2 regions of the Sediminibacillus dalangtanensis genome follow, and region 2 is predicted to be linked to the other one. Evidence: riboswitches for the same ligand, from Rfam matches in the RefSeq annotation. Region 2 holds a riboswitch; the other holds the start of a gene.
The links. A riboswitch is a leader RNA that binds a small molecule or an ion and turns the genes downstream of it on or off. The one in region 2 is predicted to bind lysine.
Positions count from the first base shown of each region.

Region 1: another riboswitch for lysine. It lies ahead of dapA (4-hydroxy-tetrahydrodipicolinate synthase); the one in region 2 lies ahead of ERJ70_RS13510 (Na+/H+ antiporter NhaC family protein).

Region 1 is NZ_CP046956.1:1,974,097-1,985,479, forward strand. Features, by position in the region: gene ERJ70_RS09875 (DMT family transporter) at 1-529, shown strand, start outside; gene ilvA (threonine ammonia-lyase IlvA) at 673-1,932, shown strand; gene ERJ70_RS09885 (helix-turn-helix transcriptional regulator) at 2,098-2,466, shown strand; gene ERJ70_RS09890 (hypothetical protein) at 2,799-3,296, opposite strand; gene ERJ70_RS09895 (DUF4879 domain-containing protein) at 3,320-3,934, opposite strand; gene ERJ70_RS09900 (UDP-N-acetylmuramoyl-L-alanyl-D-glutamate--2,6-diaminopimelate ligase) at 4,314-5,840, shown strand; gene dapA (4-hydroxy-tetrahydrodipicolinate synthase) at 5,883-6,776, opposite strand; lysine riboswitch at 6,942-7,124, opposite strand; gene ERJ70_RS09910 (hypothetical protein) at 7,226-7,531, opposite strand; gene ERJ70_RS09915 (YaiI/YqxD family protein) at 7,653-8,114, opposite strand; gene ERJ70_RS09920 (BH0509 family protein) at 8,442-8,588, opposite strand; gene ERJ70_RS09925 (CvfB family protein) at 8,851-9,699, shown strand; gene ERJ70_RS09930 (Spo0E family sporulation regulatory protein-aspartic acid phosphatase) at 9,891-10,055, shown strand; gene ERJ70_RS09935 (ATP-binding protein) at 10,152-11,383, shown strand, end outside.
Region 2 is NZ_CP046956.1:2,687,275-2,698,657, reverse strand. Features, by position in the region: gene sufD (Fe-S cluster assembly protein SufD) at 1-1,116, shown strand, start outside; gene ERJ70_RS13550 (cysteine desulfurase) at 1,116-2,336, shown strand; gene sufU (Fe-S cluster assembly sulfur transfer protein SufU) at 2,326-2,763, shown strand; gene sufB (Fe-S cluster assembly protein SufB) at 2,807-4,204, shown strand; gene ERJ70_RS13535 (sulfite exporter TauE/SafE family protein) at 4,450-5,271, shown strand; gene ERJ70_RS13530 (bifunctional metallophosphatase/5'-nucleotidase) at 5,283-6,683, shown strand; gene ERJ70_RS13525 (YunC family protein) at 6,735-7,049, shown strand; gene ERJ70_RS13520 (HD-GYP domain-containing protein) at 7,184-8,284, shown strand; gene yunB (sporulation protein YunB) at 8,345-9,130, shown strand; lysine riboswitch at 9,185-9,363, shown strand; gene ERJ70_RS13510 (Na+/H+ antiporter NhaC family protein) at 9,631-11,193, shown strand.

The sequences.
Region 1 (11,383 bases), 710 kb from region 2:
GATCATAGGATGCGCCCTCGTTATCGGTTATTTTCCTGGTGGAAATGCAGGGATGGGTTTTGTTACCATTATCCTTGGCCTAGCTGCGGGGTTGTTCTGCTCATTGTTCAGTGTCATTGGTAAACTGGTCAGCCGTTTTTATCACCCACTTACCGTCACCTTCTATGCAATGCTGTGCGGCAGCCTTTTCATGGTGCCTACCAGCGGCATATGGAAAAAAGGACAGCTTTTTATCAGCGGGGATGTCTGGGGGGGCATTGCCGGCATTACCTTGATTTCCACGATTGCAGCATACTTGCTATATACGATGGGGCTGACCTATGTAGAGTCGAGCAAGGCTGCAATTCTGTCATCTGTAGAATTGGTCGTTTCCGTTTTGATTGGGGTTACTATCTTTCATGATGCTATCGACCGATGGCAATGGATCGGGTTTTTATTCGTCTTTTGTTCATTGTTTTTAACGGTACTTCCCATTAGGAGGACAACCCGTGATTCTTTTGACAAGAAAAAAAGTCAGTTACCAAAATAATACAGCTAAAAAGCAGACGCTCTGATCGTACTGCTTTTTCTTTATCTAAATTTTAAGAAAATATAAAAAATAATGTTTACAATTCGCTTGTTTATGTGTAGTATTGTGCTAACAATTTTTTCAGCAGGAAGGATACGTGGGACATGAGTACAAAGCTAAATACCGTTGAAGTAAAAGATATTATTATTGCTCACCAAATGCTAAAAGACGTTGTCGTAAAAACACCTTTGCAAAGGGATTCCATATTATCCGAGCGTTATCAATGCAATGTTTATTTAAAACGGGAGGACCTGCAAATAGTTCGTTCTTTTAAAATCAGAGGTGCATATAACTTCATGCAAAGCCTGACCGGTGAGGAACTGCGAAACGGAGTGGTATGTGCCAGTGCCGGTAATCATGCTCAAGGCGTTGCCTATTCGTGCAAAGCATTGGGTGTTAAAGGGAGAGTTTTCATGCCGGCTACGACACCGCGGCAAAAAGTGGACAGGGTGGAGTTTTTTGGCGGACCGTTTGTGGAAATTGTATTGACTGGGGATACTTTTGATGATTCATACAAGGAAGCAATCACTTTTTGTGATGAACATGGAATGGCGTTTATCCATCCATTCGACGATTACCGTACCATAACGGGACAGGGAACAATCGGCTTGGAAGTATTGGAAGAAATCGATGAGCCAGTTTCCCACGTATTTATGGGAGTAGGCGGAGGTGGTTTGATTTCCGGCGTCGGTTCCTATATAAAAAATATAAGCCCTTTCACTCAAGTAATCGGGGTGGAACCAGAAGGGGCGCCGGGAATGAAGCTGTCCCTTGATAATGGCCGGGTTTATCCTTTAGATAAGATCGACAAATTTGTAGATGGAGCAAGTGTCAAGCAGGTGGGTAAGTTGACATTTGAAATCGGGAAAGAAGTGATCGATGATATTGTTTTGGTTCCGGAAGGCAAAATAAGCACCGCTTTGGTCGATTTATACAATGAAAATGCGATTGTTGCAGAGCCAGCTGGCGCTTTACCTGTCTCAGCCCTTGATTATTACAAAGATCAAATCAAAGGGAAGAACATTGTTTGCATCATCAGCGGAGGAAATAATGATATTGACCGGATGCAAGAAATCAAAGAACGTTCCTTGATTTATGAAGGATTCAAGCATTATTTCATCGTCAGTTTTCCCCAGCGTGCCGGTGCTTTAAGAGAGTTTATGGAAGACGTATTAGGAGAAGACGATGATATCACACGCTTTGAATACACAAAGAAAAATAATCGTGATAAGGGACCAGTGCTTGTCGGCATCGAACTGAAACATAAAACAGATTATGAACCTTTGATCGACAGAATGAATAAAAAAGGGTTTGCATATATAGAAATCAACAAAGACCAAGACTTGTTCAATCTTTTGATCTAAAAACGGGGAGTTGAGAAGCTCCTTTGTTTTAACCCCAAACTGTTCTAATTAAACCATGTTCTAAATAAACAATGAATTTCTTCAGCCTCGCCCCAATAAAAGATAATATCCTTCAAATTAATGACACGTCCAATCAACTAAGATTTCATAAAGGAGGTAGTCAAAATGGAAAGACAACCAAGTGGATTTTTAGTGAAACAGCGAGCCTTTTTAAAATTATACTTGATTACATTAATAGAAAACAAACATTTATATGGATTGAAACTTCGTGATCTGTTAAAAGAAGAGTTCCGGGAGCTAGGATACAGACCAAACCATCCGGAAATATATAAAGCTCTGCATGATCTAATTGAACAAGGCATCTTGTTCCAGCAAAAGGAGAAGAAACAGGGAACCGTTTACCAGGAGGTTGTTTATTATCAATTTACCGAGGAAGGAAAAGAGAAGGCCGAGGCGTATAAAAAACAATTAAAAATAGAGCTTGAACGCTGCCTCCAGTTGTTGGAAAAGGCAATAAAGGATAATTTTCAATAGCTTGTCCTGAAAAACAAGGACAACCGGGTATGTTCGTTTGTTCGTGATCTCCATGAATTTGAGACTGAGTAGCAACACCATAAAGAAGAAATCCATTTCAACAAGATTTCGATGTAACGACGAACCAACAAAAGAATTTAGCCATCAAAAGGACAGGAGCTCGTTAAGAGTATTTTAGTAGCAACTTTGAACATCGAGGAGTCTTAGGAGTACAATAGGCCAGAGACAGAATCTAAAATCGTATAAGAATAGAGTAAAGCCCCCTGCGGGTTGCATGTCGCTCGAATGGCTTTACTCTATGTTAAAGAGTGCCCAGTCTCTATCCTTATCGTTTACATAGAATCCAATTTTTGAAGGATGTTAAGAACTTTCTTGCTGTTTTGAAAACCGATCAAGTTACCATACTCAAAATCTTTTTGGGCTCTTGCTTCCATTTCCGCGATCCAGTCTCTAGTTCCTTCGCTGCTCACAGAATGTTGGTACATCGAAAATTCCTCGGAAGTTAAACCTGGTACTTTTTGTTTTAAATAATCTGTAGCTTTTTTTTGATCAAAAGTTAAAATAGCTACATCTTTTAAGGAAATCTCTCCATTATCATATAAAGCTTTCGAAATGGAGTTGATTTCGTCGAAGGTGGCATTCCGAACATCATATTTTGTTGCGAGTTCTGCCCACACACTTGAAGGATTACTTTTTTTTAAACGAAAATCCTGGTTATTAGCCGAAGAATCTTCGCGATAAGTTGTTTTGGTTATTTCAGTTTTTCTACTAGTTGTAGCATGTGAATATAAAGAATATCCTTGTCCAGGAGCTACGGTACCTACAATCATTTTTCATCACCTTTCGAAATGTATTACTTAATGTTCATTCTATCAAACATGGTGTTCCAAGGTGAATTGGTTGAAGTGTTTTCGTAAGTGAATAAACCATTTTCATTGCCGCTTGCATCCCACCAAATAAACCAGCCATCTACAATAGAGTCACCTTCCAAATCAATGTTTTCTCTATCTATTTCCGATAATTGTCTCCCATTGAATGCAGCATTTCTTTGGAAACCGTATCCAAGTTCGGCAGTTACAATGTATAATTCTTCTCCTCCATGATCTTGAACGGAAGATAATTGGTTTGAACTAAAGTATTCATACTCTGGATAGTTAGATGATATAGCCGCATATACCTCAAGTGAAGTAAGAGGAGGGGCTGAAGCAGTAATATTAACTCCCGATATCATCTCTTGTTTCTGATATAGTTCATCTTCTCTGGTGTTTTTATCAAGAAATTGTGCATTTGGATAATCGTCTTTGAGGTTTTCTAGTACATGTTGCTTAAACGCTTCTTTTTTTGATAATTCTGTTGGGGTGTTTACTACTTGACCCGACGGCGAAGCTGCAGAAGCTTTTTCAGTTCCTATGAACAAAGGGATAAATAATAAAGCTGTCAAAGTGATGTTTAAAACTTTCCTCATCATTCCGCCTCCTTAAAATTTTTAATAAATAGAGATTTAATTGGACACTCATATCTTCTATCGGTTTATCTTTCGTGTTATTTAGCAATTATTACAAAAATTTGTATATTTCAGGTTGATTTGGAAATCGGTCGAGAATGGCGTAAGGCTTTTTAAGGTACGATATCTTTTTATGAAGGTAGCATGAAAGTGAACGAATGAAATGGTCATCCTGCTATATTCCAAAGATGTAATGTCTGGAAGAGGGGAAAAGGGTACTGGTCTAAAGGCATTTAAGTTAGGAGATTTCTTCATGAACAAAAGAGTAATCAGTCTTTGTATCGGGAATCGTAAGAAGCAAATAACTTGTAAACCACTCCATTTCTAATAAGGGTTGTGAAACATGAATATTAACTTTTCCAACGAGAATGCACTAACTGTTGAAAAAGTCTACGGTCCGATTTTAGTTCAAATAAATTCCCTGCAGTACGATTCACGGAAGGTTGAAGAAAATGTAGCGTTCTTTTGTATCCAGGGAGAGCAGCAAGATGGGCATGTCTTTATAGAAGATGCCATTAAAAAAGGGGCTTCTGTCATCATTGGCAGTAATGAATCAATGCTTTCAAAACTGGCGGCCAACTATCCAGATCGAACCTTCGTAGTAGTGAAAGACGCCAGGGAAGCGATGGCCCGTCTTTCGATATTATTTTATCAGCAAGCATATAAAAAGCTTACAACTATCGGTGTTACAGGGACCAATGGAAAAACAACGGTAGTTGCTTATATCTATTCATTGCTAAATCAAATTGGCGTACCGACGGGTTCCATTGGTACAATTGGCACAATGACTTCTGGAGGTCCTTTTCCCTTCCAACCAACAACGCCTACAACACCTGAAGCACCGGATCTCCATTATATTTTTCACCAATTCCTTCAAAGGAAGGAACAGGCAGCTGCGATGGAAGTATCTTCAATAGCGATCGAACAAAAAAGGGTAGAGGGCATTTCATTCCATATAGGTATCCATACCAATATATCCAGTGAACATTTGGAATTTCATAAAACCTTCGAAAATTATAAAAGGGCAAAGCTCAAATTGTTTAAACAGACAGAAAAAGCTGTAGTAAACCTGGATGACGAGGGAATGGCAAAGGACATCCTCGATTTGTACCACGGTCCTTTGCTAACATATAGCATAGACGGTCATCCAGACGCGGATGTTTTTGCTTCCAATATCAGAATAAAAAGGGAAGGGTCGGCTTTTTTACTGTCCATCGAAGGAGTATCTTCTCTCGTCCATACACCGGTAATCGGTGAGTATAACATCTCTAATTTACTGGCTGCTGTTTGTGCTGCTCTCCACATGGGTGTCACCGGCAAAAAAATCCTGGAGGCATTACCGAAAATCCAAGGCCCGAAAGGCAGATTCCAGCTAGTGGAAATACCAGGTAACAGTAGCGTATTGCTGGATTATGCACATACCCCAGAAGCTCTGCGGAAACTCTTATCGGAAGTTAAGAAACTAAACTACCGTAAACTAATTCTAATGGTGACAGGAGTAGGTATCCGGGATGAAAAGAAAATGGCGAGAATGGGAGAAGCTGCCGATGGACAGGCAGATGTGTACATCATTTCCGTTGATCATCCCGGGTACAGGAAACCAGAAGAGATTGTCGCAAGCGTGCTGTCTGGTTTTTCAAAAACGAAGCGAACACATATTACATGTACACACTCACGAAAAGAAGGAGTTATTGCAGCTTTAAAACTGGCGGAAAAAGAGGATTTAATCATTTTAACTGGAGGTTGTATCAACGGTTGTCAAATGGTTAGAGGAAAAGCCTTCCCACACTCGGATGAAACGATAATCGAGCAATTTTATTCCAAACGCATTAATCAAACAAAATCCTCGCTGGCACCGGAAGCAAAATAACCCTTGTTCTAAGAAATGACAAGGGTTATTTTTGAATCTTACTTATGCATTGGCTGCTTGGTCACCGACATAATAATAAAGCTGTTGGAACAATAATTGCTTCTCATTCTCACCTAAAGGAACCAAAGGCAGACGTACAGAACCTGCATCAATCCCTACGTAAGATAAAGCAGCTTTAACAGGTGCAGGACTTGGAGCCATGAATAATGATTTCATCATTGGAAGCAGGCATTGATGAAGAGTAGCAGCTCTTTGATGGTCGCCATTGAAAAAGCTATCTGCCATCTCTTTCATTTCATTTCCAAAGATATGGGAGGCGACGGATACTACCCCTTTTCCACCAATCGACAAAACAGGAAGTGTAAGCCCGTCATCACCACTATATAAGTGAAAACTGTCTTTTGTACCACTAATGATAGAAGTCATATCATCTAAATTTCCACCAGATTCCTTAACAGCGACAATATTTTCTTCCTCCGAAAGCTTTATGATCGTCTCGGGCGTCATCCCTGCTGCACTTCTGCCAGGGATATTATAAAGCATGATAGGCAGTTTAACCGCCCGGGCGATGGATCGAAAATGTTGATACATTCCTTCTTGGTTCGGTTTGTTGTAATATGGAGTCACCAACATCGAAGCATCAACTCCGGCAGCTTCGGCCGCTCGAGTAAAATCGATGGAATCACGGGTATTATTTGACCCTGTTCCGGCAATGACAGGCACACGCTTGTTTACTGTTTGCACCGTAAATCGCAGCAAATTCAATTTTTCATCTTTCGTTAGGGTTGGTGACTCACCAGTCGTTCCTGCAACAACTAATCCTTCGGTACCATTTGCGATTAAATAGTTGATCAGTATCTCTGTTTTTTGATAATCAATGTCACCGTTCTGATCAAATGGTGTAACCATTGCTGTCAAAATACGCCCAAAATCCATTTTTCTACACCTCTATTCATAATTTTAAAAACAGGACCAGAAGCCCTCTTGGTGAATAGAGAGTATCCCACTAGAGACAAAGCAGTTTTGAATGACGTTTAAAATATCACACAAAAAAACAGCAACGAGGGCTTCGCTGCTGCATCACTATGACATCTTTCTGATGCGTGAGATAGCCCTCCATATAACTAAAGGTTATATGACAGCCCTGTATTTATTGAATACAGAACCAGTGATGCGAAACGATGAGTTTCCACCCACTTCGGCAAATTCCCCTTTCGGCTGCCATCAACAGACCTCATCATCCTACGACAGCGTACTATTGGTTTTTGCACCTCTATCCTCACTCCAAAAATAATTTGAAGTAAAGCAAATAAAATTGTATCTAAAATATAGCAAAATTTTTTCTGGTTTGCAATGCTAAGCAATTAAGAAAGATCTTTTTTTGACTAAAGACGTGGATAACCGAAATAAGGAGGTCTGCCATAATAAGGAGGACGCCCGGCTCCTGGATAGCCATATCCACCATACCACGGACCACCAGGATAACCATATGGTCCCGGACGAGGATAACCGATTGCAGGATTTCCGAAAAGTTCACCGCCTAAATAACCTAGTCCGAATCCAACCAATCCTGCTCCAAGTGGTCCAAAGGCAAAATTCCTCTCTAACATTTCATTTTCTTGAACTGAATGGGGATGAATGTATTGATCATACTGATCGTTATATTGATGAACAGGTAAATAATGTTGCATATTTTTTCTCCTCTCCGCTTTTGTTTGTGAGCAATCCGTCTACTCCTTTACATATTCAGCATATGGTTCAAAGCGGAAAGTGAAATGGATAAACACCTATTTTGATCTCTTGATTAAAGATTCACGAAGAACTACCGGACGTATGCTCGCTTAAAACTGTATCCAGCAAAGCTTGATACTTTTCCCTATCTTCTGCAGTTAGTGGCTTCGGCCCTTTTGTCCGCTTCCCGCTTCTTCGGGCTTTCGCATTAGCATGGCGCATAACCAGCATTTCATCTATAGTGGATAGGTGATATGGAAAGCCTTTATGGTGAAGGACAATACATCCTTTACCTAAAGCCAGGGATGCCAGTCCGTAGTCTTGTGTGATGATAATGTCATTTTTATTAGCCAATTGCATAATTCGGTAGTCTACGGAATCTGCACCGGTATCGACATAAATGCTTTCCGCACCGCTTTGTTCATCACGAGAAGAGAAGTGGGAAAAGCTTTTAACGAGAGTTACAGGAACGGAATACTTTTTAGCGGTCTTTATCGTTATTTCTTTTACGGGACAAGCGTCTGCATCTACTAATATTTTCATTCCAGCACCCCTTTTAACTTTTCAATTTTAACGCGTTAGCTCATGATACCAAAAATACCGGGAAGGAAAAAAGCGCAAGCGCCTGTTTAAAAGAGTACAGGCTAGAGCCGCCACGTCCTGTGGCAACGCCTGCATGGCCCACATCGTTTGGGCCTGCCCAACCTCGGCGTGGCGCTTTTTGCCACACAAAGGGTGGGCTTAAGACCTCGAGGGGGTAGGCGCTGGAGCTGGACGTGGCTGTTTCAGCCAATAATGATCCACAAACAGTCAAAAAGCAGCCGGCGGATAATCGCAGGCTGCTCAGGATACTATATCAACTATTTATTCTTACATAAGATCGTAAACGGATTCTTCAAGATAGAGCCAGTGATAGTACTCGACTTCTTCATCGGTCATTTTCAACACTTCATCTTTGTGCAAAGTTGTTAAATCCCATAATTGTTCCATCAGATTTTCTCTCACTAGTTGGCTCATGGTAAATCCCCCTTAGGATTAGGTTGAATAATAAAGCGTTTTCCCCTTTTGTTACTTTGATTATATATCTCATATCGAGATAAAAACAATATCAAAATTAGATATATTGAGTGGAAGCGATATAGGGTTGATATACTTGAGGACAAATGACGTAATCATGTCTGAAAAGCAGGATCGTATGTCCTTTTTCATTTTTATTTTGTTGGAGCTCGGTTATAATGAAAGGTAGCAAAAATTCACCGTATAAGAAAGAGGTTACAAAATGAGCGAGATACTACCGGGCTCTATCCAACAGGCAGAAGTTCAAAACTCAGTGACAGACGGGTTCTTAGTAAGCATTGGAAAAGAAACCCTATTACTGCCGGAAGCAGATACCGAGCTACAAAAAGGGCAAGAGATAGAAGTGTTTATTTATCAAGATAAAAAAGGGAAACTTCTGGCAACTAAAAATATTCCCGAGGCCAGACTTGATTCCTACGGCTGGGCGCAAGTAGTAGAAGTAGTAGAAAATCTAGGTGCATTTGTCAATATAGGTATTCCGAAAGAAATTCTGGTTTCCAGTGATGATTTGCCTTTGTTAAAGAAAGTGTGGCCAGTTAGCGGCGACAATTTGTTTGTCAGCCTCGATATCGATAAAAAAGGGCGTTTGCTGGCAAAACCAATTAATGAAGCGGATGTAATGGCCGAATTGGTTCCGGCTTCTTCAGACCTCTTACAAAATCAAGTGACGGGAAGAGTGTATCGCTCAACGAAAGCTGGTTCTTTTGTCCTCTCCGAAGAAGGATACAGAGGGTTTATTCATCCTCATGAAAGAAAAAAAGAGCCTCGAATAGGAGAGACGGTTACCGGACGTGTCATCGATGTGAAGGATGACGGCACTATCAATGTCTCTTTGCTGCCACTGAAACAAGAAGGAATGAAAGATGATGCCGAAAATATTATAGAGTATATGGAAAAAAACGATGGAGCAATGCCATTTAGTGATAAAAGTAATCCCGAGGCAATCAGGGAAACCTTTCACATTAGTAAGTCCGCTTTTAAACGGGCACTTGGAAAACTAATTAAAGAGAATAAAGTACAGCAAAAAGACGGTAAAACATACATGATATAGTCTCAATCCCAAAACAGGCACAATCTGATTAGAGGTTGTGCCTGTTTTTATTATGGACAAAGAAGTATCTCCTAGACTGACACAAGATTGTTGATATAATTGTGGGCCTTCCATTGAAAAGAGATACCGCCCGATAAATGTATAATTATGGTATTATTATAGAAAAGGGAAGAATAAGGGGATTCAGTTAAATGCAGATAAAAGAATTAGAAAAAGAAATTCGATTTCTGCAAATCCGATTGTATCAAGTAAAGGATACAGATAATTATTCCAACGGAGCGATCCTGCAACTTAACCAAAAACTAGATAAAATAATCCTTTATTACCAAAAAATCATACGAAATATGGAAAAATGATAGCCATTTCCTCCATAACCACTTATCATGGAAAAAGATTGACGAAAAGTGTCGAAGTAACAATTGGCTTTGTATAGTGTTTAAAGGAGGATTATTGTGAAGGACTTTACTCAATATATACAGGAGTCGAAAGCAGCGTGTAAAAGCATTTACGGGATGTCTCCAGAAGAAATCCCTTTTTTGAAGGTAGGACTGACAAAAGAACAATTACAGCAAAAGCAGAATAAATACGGAAAAGTGTTATCTATTGTAAAGGAATTTATGATAAAGCTTATTAAATATATGGATGGGGTGCCAACCCTTATTGTCACAACAGACGCAGAAGGGTATGTGCTAGAGATCTTTGGGGATACAGGCATCAAACAAATGGTCGATTCTTTAGGAATCACCATAGGGGGCCGTTTTGATGAAAAGGATGTAGGGACTAATTCCGTATCACTCGCTTTAAAGCATGGAGAACCGATCGGTCTCATTGGAGACGATCATTTTCATGATTGTCTAGCTGGGGTGGCCTGCTACTCTGCACCTTTTTCTTATTCAGACAGTAATCAGCTTGCAGGTACTGTCTCGATCATGACCTTGGTTGATTATTCCAATCAATTTCACTTAGGATTATTATCTTCTGCTGTTGATACTATTGAGGGGGAAATTCGTTTACAAGAGCAAAATCATAAGCTTTACCTACTTAATCAGGTCTTGATTAATTCAGCACCTCTAGGAATTATCATGACCGATGATAGTGGAGGAATACTGGAATACAATCCAGGCGCAGAAGAAATATTGGGGATACCCAAGGAAGAAGTTATCCCCAAGGGAATAGCGGGAATAAAAGGATTAAGTGAATATGTCATGAAAGCACTTCAAAAGCAAGAAAAAGTAGAAAATACAGAAACGACATTGATCGATCACAAAAATGGCCTTGAAAGAATATGTTTAGTGGATGTGCTTCCGTTATATGACAACTTCCATCGACTAACTGGTGCATTTGCTCAATTTAGAGATATGACCAGTTATCACGAACTGCAAAAACAAGTCATTCAATCGGAGAAACTGTCAGCCGTCGGAAAACTCGGGGCTGGCTTCGCTCATGAGATACGAAATCCGCTGGCAAGCATAATAGGCCTGGTGCAGCTTTTAAGGGAGAATAATGAACATAATAAGTATTTACAAATTATCACAGATGAACTCGAAAGAATGAAAACGCTAGTCAATCAGTTTGTTCTGCTAGGCAAGCCAACAAAGCTGCAAAAGATGAATAGTGAGGTTGTTCAGTTAATCCGTAACACCGTAGATTTGATGAACAGCAATGCACGCCTTAATAAAATACA
Region 2 (11,383 bases):
GGAGAGCCGATTCAGTCTTTGGAGGAGCTTCCACAAGAAATTAAAGTGTTCCTTGATTTGGAAAACACAGACCAGAATCTGGTCATTCAGCGCAACCAGTCGGTAGCGTATGCTTCCCTGTCCTCAGAGCTTAAGGAACAGGGCGTTATCCTTACCGATATCTATACGGCAATGGCTGAACATGGAGAACTTGTCCAGCGCTATTTCATGAAAGATGCTGTTGGGGTGGACGAAAACCGCATGACAGCACTGCATGCAGCCTTGATGAACGGTGGGGTGTTTGTTTATGTGCCGAAAAATGTCCATGTCGAAGCGCCTTTGCAATCGATTTTTTGGCAGGAGGATGCTGAAGCGGCTTCCTTCAATCATGTCATTGTCGTAGCAGAAGCAAACAGTTCCCTTACTTATGTGGAAAATTATATTTCGCATAATCAAGAAGAGGAAGCAGTAGCCAATATCGTAGCGGAAGTAATCGCTCATGATAATGCCAAGGTTTCTTTCGGAGCGGTTGATAACTTTGCGCAGGGTACAACAGCATATATCAACCGGAGAGGTGTTGCTTACCGAGATGCAGTAATTGAATGGGCGCTCGGCCAAATGAATGACGGCAACACTGTATCGGAAAATATCACGCATCTCATCGGTGATAATTCCGTTTCCAACGCAAAGACAGTGACTGTCGGACGCGGTAAACAATCGCAGAATTTCACAGCGAAAATTGTTAATCATGGTCTTCAGTCAGATGGTTACATTCTACAGCACGGGGTTATGAAAGACAGTGCTACCTCTGTTTTCAACGGTATCGGGAAAATCGAGCATGGTGCTTCTAAGTCGAATGCTGAACAGGAATCCCGTGTATTGATGCTTAGTAAGGATGCCCGCGGCGATGCGAACCCGATTCTTCTTATCGATGAAGATGATGTTACGGCTGGTCACGCTGCATCTGTAGGCCGGGTCGATCCGATCCAGCTTTACTACTTGATGAGCCGCGGTATTTCTAAACAGGAAGCAGAACGTCTGGTTATCCATGGTTTCCTTGCTCCGGTGGTTACACAGATTCCAATCAAAGCGGTAAGAGAACAGTTGACAGAGGTAATTGAAAGGAAAGTATATTAATGGACGTAAAAGCCATTAGGGAACAGTTCCCGATTTTGAATCAGGAGATAAATGGCCATCCATTGGTTTATTTGGATTCTTCGGCGACTTCCCAAAAACCGGTTTCTGTCATCAAGGCTGTGGAAGATTACTACAAGCAGGATAATTCCAACGTCCACCGGGGGGTCCACACCTTGGGAACAAGGGCTACGGATAAATATGAAGGCGCCCGGGAAAAAGTAAGGAACTTCATAAACGCCTCTAGTACGAAAGAGGTAATCTTCACACGCGGTACCACCACGTCGATCAACACAGTGGCATACAGTTATGCACGGGCCAACCTGAAGGAAGGCGATGAAATCGTCGTGACGCCAATGGAGCATCATAGCAATATCATTCCATGGCAGCAGGCTGCAAAGGCCACAGGGGCAAACTTAAAATATTTGCCCTTGCGACCGGATGGTACAATAGAGATGGAGGACGTGAAGGATACGATTACGGACAACACAAAAATTGTTGCTGTTATGCATGTATCCAATGTCCTTGGAACCATCAATCCCATCAAGGAGATAGCAGCTGTCGCCCATCAGCATGGTGCTGTGATGATGGTGGATGGTGCCCAGAGTGTTCCGCATATGCAAGTGGACGTACAGGATTTGGACTGTGATTTCTATGCTTTTTCTGGCCATAAGATGTGCGGACCTACAGGCATCGGTGTTTTATATGGCAAGAGAGAACTGCTTGAGAACATGGAACCTGTAGAATTTGGCGGAGAAATGATTGATTTCGTCAACCTTTATGATTCCACTTGGAAAGAACTTCCTTGGAAGTTTGAAGGCGGTACGCCGATCATTGCAGGGGCAATCGGACTGGGAGCTGCAATTGATTTTCTTACAGACATCGGCATGGATAACATCCATGACCATGAAGAACAATTAATCGCTTATGCTATGGACCGCATGAAGGCGTTCGACGGGTTGACTATTTACGGACCGGAACAACGGGCAGCGTTGATTACTTTCAATCTTACGGATGTCCATCCGCACGACACGGCGACCGTTTTAGATGCCGAAGGAATTGCAGTAAGAGCAGGGCATCACTGCGCCCAGCCGCTGATGAAGTGGCTGGAAGTGACAGCTACAGCCCGAGCTAGCTTTTATTTATACAATACGCCAGAAGACGTCGATCGTCTTGTGGAAGGACTAAACAAAACGAAGGAGTATTTTGGAGATGTCTTTTGATAATCTCGATACGTTATATAGGCAGGTCATCATGGATCACTATAAAAACCCCCGCAATCGTGGAACATTGGCGGACGATGCTTTGACGATCGATATGAACAATCCGACCTGCGGGGACAGGATTCAAATTCATCTCCAGGTCAACGACGGTATCGTCGAAGATGCTAAGTTCGAAGGGGAAGGATGTTCGATCAGTCTTTCATCCGCATCAATGATGACGCAGGCTATAAAAGGCAAGAAAGTAGACGACGCTTTGAAGATGTCCAAAATTTTCTCGGATATGATGTTAGGCAAAGAAGTGGAAGAAGATGATATAGATTTAGGTGATATCGAAGCTTTGCAGGGTGTTTCTAAGTTTCCTGCCCGGATTAAATGCGCAACTCTGGCGTGGAAAGCAATGGAAAAGGGCGTAGGCGAAGAGCAATAGAAACAACTTTTGGAAGATAATTACCTAATAGGAGGTTTTCGACATGGCGAAAAAAGCGCCCGAAATTGAAGATTACAAGTATGGGTTCCATGACAAGGATATTTCGATTTTCCGCACGGAAAGAGGCCTGACAAAACGGGTCGTTGAAGAAATTTCCCGTCAAAAAGACGAACCACAATGGATGCTCGACTTCAGACTGAAAGCTCTCGAGCAATTTTATAAAAAGCCAATGCCACAATGGGGCGGCGATTTGTCGGAACTGGATTTCGATGAGATCACGTATTATGTAAAGCCTTCTGAGAAATCCGAACGTTCCTGGGATGAAGTACCAGAGGAAATTAAAAATACTTTCGATAAATTGGGAATTCCGGAAGCAGAACAGAAGTATCTCGCAGGTGTTTCTGCCCAGTACGAATCAGAAGTTGTTTATCATAGTCTTCAGGAAGACTTGGAAGAAATGGGTATCGTCTTTAAAGACACCGATACCGCATTAAAAGAAAACGAGGACTTGTTCAAGGAGTACTTCGGAAAAGTTATTCCGCCTTCTGATAACAAGTTTGCGGCACTTAACTCTGCCGTGTGGTCCGGTGGTTCCTTTATTTATGTGCCAAAAGGCGTAAAAACGGACACACCGCTTCAGGCATATTTCCGGATCAATTCGGAAAACATGGGGCAATTCGAAAGAACCCTGATCATTGTAGATGAAGGTGCTTCCGTTCATTACGTAGAGGGTTGTACAGCACCTGTTTATACAACGAATTCCCTGCATAGTGCAGTCGTTGAAATCTTTGTTAAGAAAGATGCTTACTGTCGTTACACTACCATTCAAAACTGGGCGAACAACGTTTATAACCTGGTTACCAAGCGTTCGATTTGTGACGAAAATGCTACCATGGAATGGATTGACGGAAACCTTGGTTCGAAGCTGACGATGAAATATCCTGCAGTCATCCTGAAAGGGCAAGGCGCCCGTGGCATGACCTTGTCTATTGCGTTGGCCGGGAAAGGCCAGCATCAGGACGCCGGGGCAAAAATGCATCACCTTGCTCCGAATACGTCGTCCACCATTGTTTCAAAATCGATCTCCAAGCATGGCGGTAAAGTAACCTATCGCGGTATCGTTCAATTTGGACGGAAAGCAGAAGGTGCCCGGGCCAATATTGAATGTGATACGTTGATTATGGACAATAAGTCAACTTCCGATACCATCCCGTACAACGAGATCTTGAATGAAAATATTTCGTTGGAGCACGAGGCGAAAGTTTCCAAAGTATCAGAAGAGCAGTTGTTCTATCTGATGAGTCGTGGTATTTCTGAAGAAGAAGCGACAGAAATGATCGTCATGGGCTTCATCGAGCCATTTACGAAAGAACTGCCGATGGAATATGCAGTGGAAATGAACCGCCTGATCAAGTTCGAAATGGAAGGTTCTATTGGATAATTGAAAAATTTAATGTAATAATAAAAGGGCCCTGGAATAGGGCCCTTTTTTCATAGTAAAGCAAAACAGAAAAGACTGTGTTATGGTACTAACGTTGTTCTATTTTCTACTAAAGACTTTCTATGACTATTTTCCTCTTTTACAGGCGAGCCACACCGGGTAAACATAAGGGTATAGCATGCAAAACATGGACAAGCTTGCTGGATTATCATACATAACTTTAACAGATAGAAGGGAATCAGACTGTGGTTTACGTTTTAAGTGTTTTAATCGGGTTTTTGACAGCGTTCGTCGGGAGTATTGCTGGGTTGGGAGGAGGAATCATTCTTGTTCCAAGCCTTTTGCTGCTCAGTCAGCTGTTAGATAGTTTCAGCTGGGCAGCGCCGCAAAATATTGTCGGCATTTCGTTGCTGGTAATGGTTTTTACAGGATTGTCATCCAGCATAGCATATATGAAGAAGGGGAGAGTCGATTATCGCAGTGGGAGGATTTTCTTATCCGGAGCAATACCAGGCGGTGTACTTGGCTCATGGCTTAATCAGTTTATCTCGGAAGATGCCTTTTCGTTATACTTAGGACTACTGATGATAGTGTTATCGGCTATGTTTTTTATCAAAAAGAAAGAACCTATTGTTGGTAAGCCAGTCCACAGTAAAGGCGTAGACAGAACGGTTATTATCGACGGGGAAAAGTTTTCCTATACCTACTCCCTGGCAGCTGCTGTTTCCATTGCTTTTGCGGTAGGCATATTGTCAGGTATGTTTGGGATTGGAGGCGGCTCTTTGATCGTGCCGGCAATGATTCTTTTATTCGGTTTCCCGCCGCATATAGCGACGGCGACATCCATGTTCATGATATTATTCTTAAGCTTGATTAGTTCTTCAACTCATATTGTGCTGGGACATGTACCTTGGCAGTATGTGTGGTTGTTTATACCAGGTGCCTGGATCGGTGGTACACTTGGTGCAAAGGTCAATCAATTGCTTAAAGGAAAAACGGTGGAATGGATACTGAGAATATTGTTGGTGGTAATCGGTTTTCGATTAATTTTACAAGGTATTGGATAGGAGATTTTAAGATGGAAGAAAAAATTTTCCTTTATTATACAAACGACTTACACAGTCACTTTGAGAACTTGCCGCAAATCATTGGCCATTTCAATGAAGAAAAAGAAGTGAGAGAACGTAACGGCCAGTCATACTGGCTGATTGATATCGGCGACCATGTCGATCGATCCCATCCAATTGCAGAAGCAATGAAGGGAAAAGCCAATGTACAGCTAATGAACGATGCAGGTTATCATCTTGCCACTTTGGGAAATAACGAGGGCATCACACTTGATCATGAAGATTTATTTCATCTATATGATCAGGCAGATTTTCAATTACTGTGTGCAAATCTGATCAGCATAGATGGGGTTCAGCCAGACTGGTTGAAGCCAGTCTCCTATGCCACCACGGAAAATGGGGTCCGGATCGGTTTCATCGGACTGACGGCTCCCTTTAATGATTTCTATAATCTGCTCGGCTGGAGTGTCGCCAATCCATTCTCGATTATGGAGAAATATCTTCCCGAATTGGCCGAACAGGCAGACATCATTGTGTTCCTTTCCCATCTTGGCATCACAGATGATGAGGAAATAGCGAGACGTTATCCGCAGATTGATGTTATTATCGGAGGACATACCCATCATCTTTTTCGTGATGGCGAGTATATAAATGAAACACTTCTTACTGCAGCAGGGAAACATGGAAAGTTTGTTGGGGAAGTGATTTTGACATGGGACCAAGAACAGCGGAAACTGATTCGAAAAGAAGCCTACGCGAGCAGTACCGATAATCTCCCAAAGGACGAGGAGACGGAGCAAAAGCTGATTGCTTATCAGAATCGGGCGAATGATTTATTGGGGGAAACGGTAACCACGCTGGAGAAACCATTGGAATTTGGTTGGTTCAAGGAAACATTTATTATGAAACAACTTGTCGAAACGTTGAAGGAGTGGACGGGAGCAGAATGCGCGATGCTGAATGCCGGACTTCTGCTGGATAGATTTGAAAAAGGGGACGTGACGTACGGCGATATTCATCGGATTTGCCCACATCCAATCAATCCGTGTCTCGTCACACTACAGGGAGATGAATTGCTTGAAGTCATCCGTGCTTCTTTTACCAAGCAATTTACGGAATTGAAATTGAAAGGTTTTGGCTTTCGTGGCGAAATAATCGGCCGGATGGTCTTTGCAGGTGCCTCTGTGACGACCAGTAAGTTAGCAGATGGCCAAGAACGTGTTGATTATGTAGAAGTGAACGGCAGTCCTCTGGATATGGATAAACCGTATAAAGTGGCAACCGCTGATACGTTTACATTCGGTCGATTGCTACCGGGAATTGCAAAAGCGGAAAATAAGCAGTTTTTCATGCCGGAATTTTTGCGTGACTTATTGGCCGATACGTTAAGGAAAAAAGTGGCTTCCAAGTGACACATATCCTCCTGAAATCCATATAGTATGGTGAAGGGAGTGTGGCATCTTATGATTTCCATTAAGCCTGTTTTTATTGAAGATGTTCCTTTTACGGCGATTCGTGTGGAATTGCCGAAGACCAATCTATTGATTGTTTCGAATGATACCGGATATATTATGTGCGGCGCTCTGGACGTCGATTTGTTAAGCGAAAAGTTGGCAGATCGAAAAGTGATAGCTGCCCGGGCAGTAGGAGTCAAGACAATTGACCAATTGCTTGACGCTCCATTGGAGAAAGTGACGAATGCATCCAGGGAAAAAGGCTGGCAAGTGGGGATGACCGGGAAGGAAGCTTTACTGAAAATTGCCGAACCGGCCGACTGAAAAAATTAGACAATTTCCTACAAATTTAGTTTGATTTCTCCTATAAATCCTCTATACTCTAAATAGAGGATTTTCTTGTTGTCTATACAAGGGATCAGCTGTTTCATTCAAAATGGTGCGGTTAGGAGATAGATATGAGAATTGCAGCAACCAAATCAATTGAACCCGGAACGAAGCTTGCCAAAGCAATATATAACGAAAACGGACAGATATTGATTCAAGAAGATGTAAGTCTGACACAACGCATGTTGAAAAGACTGCAAAAATATAACATAACCTATGTACATATCAAAGATTCCTTAACGGAGGATATCAACATTTCGACTCCGATTCCCGAAAAACTGCGAATGGAAGCTTATCAAACGATCAAGCATTCTTTTTCGGATTTTCAAAGCCAAGGCATCGGGAAAAATTCGTTTGTATTCGAAAAAACGGGGAAACAAATGGCTGATATGGTTGGAAGTCTTATGGATGAGATACAACAGGCGGACCAGGTGGTTTCCATTTTGTCAGATGTTTTTCTGACCGATAACTATGTGTTTTCTCATTCACTCAATGTGACAATCTATTCGCTGGCTTTGGCAACGGAGCTTGGAATGTCGCGTTCGAAGATGGAGGAAATCGGACTGGGGGCAATGCTTCATGACGTGGGCAAAATGTTTATTCCACAGGAAATTCTGCAAAAGCAAGGTAGCCTTTCTGAAATGGAATTTGAAATCATAAAAGGGCACACAGATATTGGCTTCGAATTTTTACGAAATAATCACAACATCCCTTTGCTTGCAGCACACTGCGCTTTTCAACATCACGAAAGACTGAATGGATCGGGGTATCCCCGCGGTCTTACGGAAAAAGACATCCATCCACACGCTAAATTGATCGGTATAGCGGACGTATTCGATGCCGTTACCAGCAACAGAGTATATCGTGATGCGATGCTTCCGCATGAAGGGCTGGAAGTATTATATGCTGGTGCTGGAGACTTGTTCGATCGTGAGTTGGTGGAGGCCTTCCGCCGGACAATCGCCGTTTATCCAACTGGATTGATGGTCGAACTCAGCGATGGAAGAGCCGGTATCGTGGCAAAACAAAATCAGCAGCTATGTGAACGCCCGGTGATTCGCATCTTGGAGGAAGACGGTCATGCTGTATCGGTTCCTTACGAAATAGATCTTGCGGAACATTTGAACCTGATGGTCACCTCCTGTTTTGCGACAGACTTGGCAAAAAGTTAATATAGTAAAAATTCTAACCTCCTGCTTAAAAGCATATGTTTTTTTGAGGGGGTATTTATATTGAAAAAAAATAGGAACTTCAAGAGCCATATGACACCGCCTCCGTTTCGTCATGTATTGGTGGTTACAATTGTCTTTTTTACGATATCCTCCTTTGTCAGTATTTTGATCATCAACCGCGGGCTTGAACCTACGCTGATGGATATTGCGGAAACAAGGGCCCGGCAATATGCCAGAATGGCGATTAACGAAGCAGTTAGCAAAAAAATCGCCGATGATTTGGAATACGATGAATTGATTCAGGAAAAGGTCGACAATGAAGGGAATGCCGTATCGGTAGGCTGGAATTCCGTTGTTACCAATCGAGTGGTACGGAATACGACCAATCGCGTGCAAAATTTTTTAAAACTCTTGGAAAAAGGACAGGTTCCTGATCCGGGAAGTACCCTTGATGTGGAATTGGAACCGGAAGAAAAGCCTTCAATCGAATCGGTCAAAGAAGAACCGACCTTAATACAAATCCCGGTCGGCCAGGCGCTAGGCATCCCTTTATTGGCAAATCTGGGACCTGATATTCCTGTCAATATAGAAGTGATTGGTGATGTCCAGTCGGAACCAATCATGGAGCGGGAAGAACTGGGGATCAATAATGTGTACTTCGCTTTGTATGTAGAAATGGAAGTAAGCCTGCGAGTGGTTGTTCCATTTCAAACCAAAACGACACAAATTAATTCAAAGATAAAGATCGATGATCGGGTAGTCAGCTTTGATGTACCATATTATTACAATGGAAATGGTGGCGGAGAATCGCCGCAACTCTCGATTCCAATGGAACCCTTGCAATAGAAGCCGGCCACTGGTACAATATACGAGGAATTGAATAGCGAGACCTTATCAGATCGGTGAGGTAGAGGTGCAGACAGGATCAGTATCCTTTTGGAGGATGATAACTGGGAAGATTGGTGAAAGGCCTGTTTGCCGAAGTATAAGGGAGTGTCAGCCCCTTATTACTGGTATTATGTCGAACAGGGATAATACTGTCATGTCTGGAAAGAATAGCATGAAGGGCTACTGATCGAAATGGAGGATAACAGAATTGCTTACAGAAGCAGTGATAGGTTATTTTCTATCACTGCTTTTTTCTGTTTAAAGACACATTTCTTGTTTGAAAGTAATTATATAACGCAAGGTGAAGTGGGATCACATCAGGCCGATTCCTTTATTGGCAATACCAATTGCCCAGATGCCTTCACTTACCTTGCGTATGACCAGACAGGTTTTCCTCATTTTTTCTTCAGCATGTCGATCCATTCATTTCCATCACCAAAAAGTAATGGAGGTACAACATGGAAGGAACAATTTATTCATTGATTCCTGCCCTGCTGATGCTTGTGCTTGTATTAGCCACAAGAAAAGTACTGCTGTCATTAGGGGCAGGTGTGTTAATCGGAGCTTTCATGCTTCATGATTTTTCATTGCCGCAAACCGCTGGAGAAATATGGCTTGTTTTCCGAACCATTTTTTATGCGGATGGCGCATTAAATACCGGGAATTTATATTTATTGATATTCTTGCTATTGTTAGGAATTGTCACAGCCTTTTTGACCGCTTCAGGTGGAAGCAGGGCCTTCGGAGAATGGGCAATCCGGAAAATAAAAACAAGAAAAGGTGCTCAGTTGATGCCTGCTGTACTTGGGGTCATCATTTTCATCGATGATTACTTCAACAGTCTGGCTGTCGGTCAAATCGCCCGTCCGTTGACAGATCGTCATCGAATTTCCCGTGCAAAGCTTGCTTATTTTATCGACTCTACTTCTGCTCCGATAACGGTAATCTCGCCGATTTCAAGTTGGGGAGCTTATATTATCGGTACGTTAGGCAGTATATTAGCAGCCAACGAAATGACGCAGTATGGTCCTCTGCAAGCATTTGTCGCAATGATCCCATTGAATATGTACGCCTTTGCGGCCCTTTTGCTGGTGTTCTTGACGGCATTGTTTAAGGTAGATATCGGATTGATGAAAACCCATGAAAACCGGGCGATAGAAACCGGAGAACTGACGGATCCTGAACGAGGAGAGGTAGCCGGCGACTTGGAGAAAAGTTTTGTAGATAATGAAAGAGGGGAAATTCACCATCTTATCATACCGATTCTTTTACTCGTTGTCGCTACGGTTGTATTCATGGTCGGAACTGGGGTAAATAACACGGAGGGACAAGCTGATGTGTTGGACGTTTTCGCTAATACAGACGTCAATCTTTCTCTGTTTTGGGGAGGAGTGATAGCAGCCGTAGGTGCAGCAGTACTGTACAGCATGCAGCACTCTCCGAAAACCGGTATTGGGATTGTTTGCTGGGAGGGTATCAAAGCGATGCTTCCAGCCATCTATATTTTAGTTTTGGCTTGGATGATCGGCTCGATTATAGATAGCCTGGCGACCGGCGAGTACTTGGCAGACCTCGTTCAGCAAGCATCCTTGAATACAGCTTTCCTTCCGTTTCTGATTTTTATTGTTGCTGGTTTCATGGCTCTGGCTACTGGGACATCGTGGGGAACATTTGGCATCATGCTTCCGATTGCAGCAGAAATTGCAGCATTGACTGATGTCGAACTCGTTCTTCCGGCAATGGCTGCAGTGTTGGCCGGATCCGTGTTCGGCGACCATTGTTCACCGATTTCCGATACATCGATTCTTTCTTCGACTGGTGCTGGCTCCAATCATATTGATCACGTCCTGACCCAGCTGCCCTATGCATTTATTGCGGCTATAGCATCGGTAATCGGGTATCTGGTTCTTGGGGTTACTGGCCAGACATGGATCGCGTTATTGCTTACCCTTGCACTTGTTTTGGTAACAGCAATTTATATTCACAACCAAAACAATCGAACAAGCGGTTCAAACAGATAAACGCTAAATGATACTGAAAAAAGCATAGTGAACAAAGTGAAAACCGAACGATAATTCGCAATCGTAAGCGTGCGAACTCGTTCGGTTTTCTTTTTTGAGAGAGGGTCATCGCTATCCTGCTATAGATCCACTTCTAACAAGTCTGGGTGATGAGCCCTCGTACTAATCTAAAGTTACCTCCTATGATTGG